Regions from separate parts of the Actinoplanes sp. NPDC000266 genome, predicted to be linked through region 3. Evidence: riboswitches for the same ligand, from Rfam matches in the RefSeq annotation. Region 3 holds a riboswitch; each other region holds the start of a gene.
What was found. Region 3 has a riboswitch for cyclic di-AMP ahead of ACFY36_RS07555 (C40 family peptidase). Riboswitches for the same ligand answer to the same signal wherever they lie in the genome.

Region 1 (2,257 bases), on a different contig from region 3:
GACCACCCCGCCGACGACCCCTCCGACCACGACCCCTCCCACCACGACCCCTCCCACCACGGCGCCCCCGACCACTCCCCCGCCGGCCGGCGCGTGCGGCGCGACCTACGTGACGACGAGCTCCTGGCAGGGCGGCTTCCAGGGCAAGGTCACCGTCAAGGCCGGCGGCAGCGCGGTCACCAGCTGGTCGGTCTCCTGGACCCTGGCCTCCGGCCAGTCGATCAGCCAGGTCTGGAGTGGCAACCTCTCGATGAACGGCTCACTGGCGACCGTCCGCAACGCCGCCTGGAACGGCTCCCTCGCCCCGGGCGCCACCGCCGAGTTCGGATTCATCGCCTCCGGCCCCACCAGCACACCGTTCATCACCTGCACGGCTTAGCAGGTCCCCACCGCCCACCCCGGCCCGCGCGGCCGGGGTGGGCAATGCCCGCTCCTTTGCCATTTCGCCGAGTTCGGGAGGTTCGGCAACAGGTCAATGCCCGATGAAATTGTGTGCCCTAATTCACATTGCTAAATAAACGGAGAGTAGTCGTACGAATACAGAATGTTTCTGAAATTCTGAATGACCCCGCAAAAAGGACGCCGGCCAGCGTGCCAACTACTGCGAGTGATTCGGCCGCTCGCTGGACAGAATGAAAATCCGGTGTAGCAAGATGGTGCCGGCCACCACGCCGGCTCGTGACGATCGGTTCACGCCGAGCCCTGCCCGGGCCGATCGCCGCGACCGCGAGCAAGCAGGACCACCGCGAAGGCATCCGGGGCAGGGACGGGGGATCCACCATCGGCCCACTCCCCGTGGGCCTCGGGGTGAAGCCGCCCCTGGCGGCCGGGCAACCTTCCCGCCCGAACCCGACAGCTAACCTCGCAGGCGTGCCGGAAGGACTCTCTCCCGTGCACGAACGAAGTTCGGGCCGGTGCCGCATGTCTGCCGGCGCCGGCACCATCGCCCTGTCCCTGGCCGTCGGCCTGCTGATCGCGCCGTCCGGCGCCACCGCGAGCACGAGCACCGCGGTGCGGGTCGAGGCGGCGGCCAAGAAGAAAGTCTCGGTCCGCACCACGTTCACGCCCAGATCGCTGAAGCTGGGCCGGACGGTGAAGATCACGGTCACCTACCGCAACCCGGCCAACGGCGCCGCCGTCACCTCCGGCTCGGTACGGCTCCAGGCGCTTCGCGGCGGCAAGTGGGCCACCTGGGCCGTACGGAAACTGAACAGCAAGGGCACGGTCAGCTTCACCTCAGCGCCGAGGGTGACCGGGCACTTCCGTACGGCGTACACCGGCAATGGGGTTTTCGCCGGTCACACCGGCCGCGCCTTCAAGGTCACCGTGATCAAGCCGGCGCCGAACAAGGCCGGGCGGATCCTGGCCGAGGCGCGGAAACACGTCGGCAAGCTCTATCTGTACGGCGCCGCCGGCCCCAACCGGTTCGACTGCTCCGGCTACACGATGTACGTCTACCGCAAGTCGATCGGCGTCAAGCTGCCGCACAAGGCCGATTCGCAGCAGCGGTACGGCCGTGGGGTCAGCAAGAGCGCCAAGCAGCCCGGTGATCTGCTCATCTCGCGCCGGGGGTCGTACGGCTACCACGCCGCCATCTACGCCGGCAACGGCTACATGTACGACTCGCCCCACAGCGGCTCGCGCATCAGCAAGCGCAAGATCTTCAGCGCGAACTACGTCGTACGCCGGTTCTAAAGATTGCGGCGTACGACGGTGACGCCGCACGCCAGAAGGAAGAACAACGCCACTGTGCCCATCCGGAGCCAGGGTGTGTCGGTGATCTTGCGATCGGTGCCGATGGAGACGCTGATGGCGAGGTTGGCCGCGAACATGACACCGAGGAAGACGGTGATGAGCCGCTCGGCCGTGGTCCACCGTGACCAGTAGGCCCACGCGCCGAGCACGGTGCCGAACAGGAAGAGCGCCGAGACGAGGATGAACGGGATGGCCAGGCGCCATCGCATCATCGGGCTCATCGGCGCTCTTCCCCACCATCGGCCAGCCGGCGGGCCTCGCGCTCGTACCGGGCACGATCCTCGGCGGTCAGGTCCCGCTGCGACTTGGCGAAGGCGGCGGCCAGACCCTGCGCGTGCCACGGATTGTTCGCGGCCTCGCGCAGGCCGGCCTCGCCGGACAGCACGGTACGGGCGAGGGAGCCCATCGCGTCGTCCCTGCCCCGGGTGTCGGCCAGGTGGCGCAGGACCGCGCGGGCCAGGGGCTCGTCGGCGATGCCGCCGCTCATAGGATCCTCCTCAGT
Region 2 (2,257 bases), on a different contig from region 3:
GTCGATCACGCCCTCGTCCTCGACGCGCCACTGCGGTATCGGCCGCCGCAGCGGGCAACCGGTGCACCACCAGTCGCCGTTCTCCCGCTCGATCGGGTCGCCGCTCTCGGGGCACACCCACGAGTCGTCCTGCCAGCGCTGGCCGGCGCTGAACCAGGTCACCTTCTGCGATCCGTAGGCGGCCCACACGACCATCGGGTCGTCGGCGTTGGCGACCACGTTCACATCCGGGTGGCCGGCGAGGGCGGTGCGCCACAGCTGCGCCATCATCGCCACCTCCTTGGCCCGGTCGAGCTGGTCGCGGGAGAGGTTGAGCAGGGCCACCACCCGCGGCTTGGTCTCGCCGATGACCCGGGGGAGGTAGTGCTCGTCGACCTCCAGCACCGCGAACGGCGTCTGACCGGCCTTGGCCAGCGCCGACGTGTGCCCGGTGGGCATGTTGGCGCCGAAGGAGTTGGTGGCGACCGGGCCGAGGACGCCGAGCGCGGCGGCCGCCAGCCGGGTCGTCGTGGTCTTGCCGTTGGTGCCCGAGACGAGCGCGATCGCGCGTCCGGTCGCCAAGTGGCTCAGCAGCTCAGGATCGATCTTGAGACCGATCCAGCCGCCGATGACCGAGCCGTCGCCGCGTCCCGCGGCCCTGGAGAGCGCCGCCGCGGTCTTCGACACGGAGGTCGCGACCTTGGCACGCAGGGGCATCTTCCCGTCCGTCACGGCGACGAGGGTACCGGAACGGGACGTTACGTCGAGTTGTCGCCGCTGCCGGCTGTTCGGGGGAGCGGATTTCGCCCGGTAGGAAGGGTTTAGACGGCGGAAGAGTGAATATCAGGTGGCCGCCACCCTGCGGGTGACGAGCAATTATGTGTTCTGATTCACCCGTAACCTTCGACAAATCGTATTTGGCTGATCACGAGGCGTGCTGGCAAAAGTTACGGGGCGATCACAAATCGGACACCCTCTCATGTGCCAACTACTCTCGGTTACTGAACCGATTCCGCCGCTTCAGCCGGATCTCAGGTACCAAGGTTGGGCCGACAGCAATCCGCTGGAGGCTTGCGCCGCCCGGTTCACGCCGAGCCCTGCCCCGGGCCAGGCAGCGCGATCATGAGCACCACGTACGACCACAAAGGCATACGGGGGCAGGGACGGGGGACCCAAATAGCGGTCTCCTCCGCGCCACCCGCTCCGGTGGCGGCCAACGGAGAGACCTTGGGGTGAAGCCGCCTCCCAGCGGCCGGGCAAGCCTTCCCGCCCGAACCCGACAGCTAACCTCGCAGGCGTGCCGGAGGGATATCTCTACCGTGCACGAACAACGTTCGAGCCGGGGCCGCCGCGTGTCCGCCGGTGCCGGCAAGATCGCGCTGTCTCTGGGTCTCTGCCTCTGCGCCGGCCAGCTGGTCTCCACGCCGGCCGCGCACGCCGCAACCCCCGCCCCCGTAGTGGCGCAGGTCGCCACCGCGAAGGCCGCGGCGAAGGTCAAGCCCACGGTCCGCACCAGCGTCAGCACCCGGACGCTCGCGTGGGGAGCCAAGGTCAAGGTGACCGCCCGCTACCTCAACCCCACCAACGGCAAGGCCGTCACTTCCGGATACGTACGCCTCCAGGCGCTGCGTAACGGCAAGTGGCAGAACTGGGCCTCCGGCAAGGTGAACAAGAACGGCGCCGTCGCCCTGTACGGCCAGCCCAAGGTCAGCGGCTCGCTCCGCATGGTCTACCTGGGCACCTCGACGTTCGCCCCGCAGGTGGGCGGCCGTCTCTCGGTGAAGGTCGTGGCCAGCGGCGCCAAGGTCCTCGCCGAGGCTCAGAAGCACACCGGCGCGCTGTACCTGTTCGGCGCTTCGGGTCCGAGCCGCTTCGACTGCTCGGGCTTCACGAAGTACGTCTACAAGAAGGCCGCCGGCAAGAACCTGGCCCACAAGGCCAACACGCAGCAGAAGGTCGGCCGCTCGGTCTCGAAGAGCGCCAAGAAGGCCGGCGACCTGATCATCTTCCGCAACGGCTCGTACGGCTACCACGCGGCCATCTACGCCGGCAACGGCTACATGTACGACTCGCCGCACACGGGCGCCCGCGTCTCGAAGCGCAAAATGATCAGCACGAACTACGTGGTCCGCCGCCTCGTCTAACGGCCCACGACAGTAACTCAGAGGGGGGGGGCCCGGGGGGGGGGGGCCCCCCGGGGGGGGGGGTAGGGGGGGGGGGGGGGCCGGTTAGGAGTGTGGGGGTTGGGGGGGGCCCCCCCCCCAGGGGCGGGCCGCGG
Region 3 (2,257 bases):
ACCGGGCGCCGGTCGCGGCCGTGCTGCTCTGGCAGTCGATCACGCTGAGCGCGGTGCTGTCCGCGCTCGGCGTCGTGCTCTCCGCGCCGTATGAGGTCACCCGGGCCGCCGGCTCGGGCAAGCCGGTCGCCGCCGCCGCGCTCATCGGCGCCCTGGTCGTGGCCGGTGTCATCATCCTGCGCCTGATCGTCTCGCTGGCCGGGGTCACCCGGCGCTCGCGGGCGCGCCGGGCCCGCCACCGTGAGCTGGTCGACCTGCTCGACCGGGCCGAGCAGCACCGCGAGCTCGGCCCCGACAACCTGCGCGTGCTCGACGGGGCGCTGCCGCTGGCCTACTGCGTGCCCGGCCGCGAGCCGCGCGTGGTCCTGAGCAACGGCGTGCTCCAGGTGCTCGACCGGGAGCAGGTCGACGCGGTCCTCGCCCACGAGCAGACCCACCTCCGTCATCGGCACGAGGTGGTGATGGAGTCGTTCACCGCGTTCTACCGCGCCGTGCCGGGGCCTCTGCGGAGCCGGGCGCCCCTTGACGCCGTACATCTGCTCCTGGAAATGATCTCGGACGACGTGGCGCGGAGGAAGACCGGGGCGGAGCCGCTGCGAGCCGCCCTCGAGCGGTTGACCGATGCCATCCCCCTGGCGGAGGACGCGCGGGCCGATCCGACGGGTGACGCCAGGCGTCGCCGGCTGGCCCGGCTCGGCCAGCCGCACACCGTGTCCGTCGGCCTCAACGTCGCCGCCGGGCTCGCCGCCGTGGGTCTGCTGGTGCTACCCACGGTGATCCTGGTGGTGCCCTGGCTCGATCGTGCGCTGGACCACTGGCCGCTCTAGTGACTCTGCGTATGCCGTCCTGAGCAAGCAGTTTCCCGTACGCGGCGGCTTCAGTTCTCCACATGATCCGGAGTACGGTGGTCCCCGGTTCGGCAGCCCCCCATCGTCCACCCGGCCGATCTGACGGACCACCGCCTAATCGCCGTGTGGGCGAACCGGGGACCCGAGTGGTTGGGGTGAAGCCGCGACGCGTCGCGGCCGGACGCGTCTTCCCGTCCGAACCCGTCAGCTAACCCGGTCGGCGGCACGAGGGAAGAAAGGACATCACACCCAACGTGAAACGGATTGGGGCGCGCGGCCGCGCCGCAGTTCTGCGCGGGCTCGTCTGCGCACTCGCGGCGGTCGGGGTCGTTGTCACCGGACCAGCCGTCGCGCACGCCACACCCTCGCCCTCCTCGGTCGAGGCTCAGATCGACAAGCAGTGGAACGAACTCGAGCCGGTCATCGAGCAGTACAACGATGTGCACAACCAGCTGCTCAAGAACCGCGCTCAGCAGAAGAAGCTCGCCGCCCAGCTGACTCCGCTCCAGGTGCAGGTCGACCTGGCGATGGCCCAGGTGCAAGGCCTGGCCGTCGACGCGTACAAGCAGGGTGCGCCGAACGCCCTCGACGCCATGATCATCAGTGGCTCGCCGACCGGGCTGACCGACAAGCTGACCTATCTCGATCAGCTCGCTCGTCATCAGCAGGAGCAGATCAAGGGCGTGGCGGCGCTGCGCGACAAGCTTTCCGCCACCAAGTCCGACCTGGATGTCGTGACCAAGTCCGTCGCCGCGCGCGACAAGGACCTGGGCACGCGCAAGAAGGCGATCCAAACCAAGATCACTTCGCTGCAGAAACTGCGGATCCAGGCGTACGGCTCGGCGGACGCCTCGGATGGGCCCCTGCGCCTGGGTGCCTGTCCGGTCACGTACACCAATGACAAGGGCGGGCGTGCGGCACAGCGCGCGTGCGACCTGATCGGCAAGCCGTACGTCTTCGGGTCGGCAGGCCCGAACTCGTACGACTGCTCCGGTCTGACCCAGGAGGCCTGGGCCAGCGTCGGTGTGCACCTCGACCACTACACGAAAGACCAGTGGGGCGAGGGCAAGGCGGTGTCGCGGGACGAGTTGCAACCGGGTGACCTGGTCTTCTTCTTCCCGGGAAGTCTCCATCACGTCGGCATCTACATCGGTGGCGGCCTGATGGTCCACGCTCCGCACACGGGGGATCACGTGCGGATGGCGGAGATCGACCGGATGCCCATCGCGGGCTTCCGCCGGCCGGGCTGATTCCCGAGTTCGTACGGTCGAGGCCGCCCGGGCAGGAGCCCTGGCGGCCTCGGCTGTTCCCGGGGCGTTGCATAATTCGATGTCATGAGCGACTCGCCCTTGATCGACAGCCTCACCGCGGCCGTGGAGGCCAGCCCGGACGACCTGCCGTTGCGGCTG

Region 1: another riboswitch for cyclic di-AMP. It lies ahead of ACFY36_RS01755 (C40 family peptidase); the one in region 3 lies ahead of ACFY36_RS07555 (C40 family peptidase).
Region 2: another riboswitch for cyclic di-AMP. It lies ahead of ACFY36_RS37450 (C40 family peptidase); the one in region 3 lies ahead of ACFY36_RS07555 (C40 family peptidase).

What each region holds. Positions count from the first base shown of each region.
Region 1 covers NZ_JBIAZI010000001.1:457,640-459,896, reverse strand. Annotated here, with positions in the region: gene ACFY36_RS01760 (glycoside hydrolase family 6 protein) at 1-379, shown strand, start outside; cyclic di-AMP (ydaO/yuaA leader) riboswitch at 735-886, shown strand; gene ACFY36_RS01755 (C40 family peptidase) at 922-1,695, shown strand; gene ACFY36_RS01750 (hypothetical protein) at 1,692-1,976, opposite strand; gene ACFY36_RS01745 (hypothetical protein) at 1,973-2,242, opposite strand; gene ACFY36_RS01740 (hypothetical protein) at 2,253-2,257, opposite strand, start outside.
Region 2 covers NZ_JBIAZI010000010.1:433,055-435,311, forward strand. Annotated here, with positions in the region: gene ACFY36_RS37445 (MurT ligase domain-containing protein) at 1-696, opposite strand, end outside; cyclic di-AMP (ydaO/yuaA leader) riboswitch at 1,162-1,292, shown strand; gene ACFY36_RS37450 (C40 family peptidase) at 1,299-2,123, shown strand.
Region 3 covers NZ_JBIAZI010000002.1:262,013-264,269, reverse strand. Annotated here, with positions in the region: gene ACFY36_RS07560 (M56 family metallopeptidase) at 1-827, shown strand, start outside; cyclic di-AMP (ydaO/yuaA leader) riboswitch at 950-1,087, shown strand; gene ACFY36_RS07555 (C40 family peptidase) at 1,103-2,098, shown strand; gene ACFY36_RS07550 (AAA family ATPase) at 2,183-2,257, shown strand, end outside.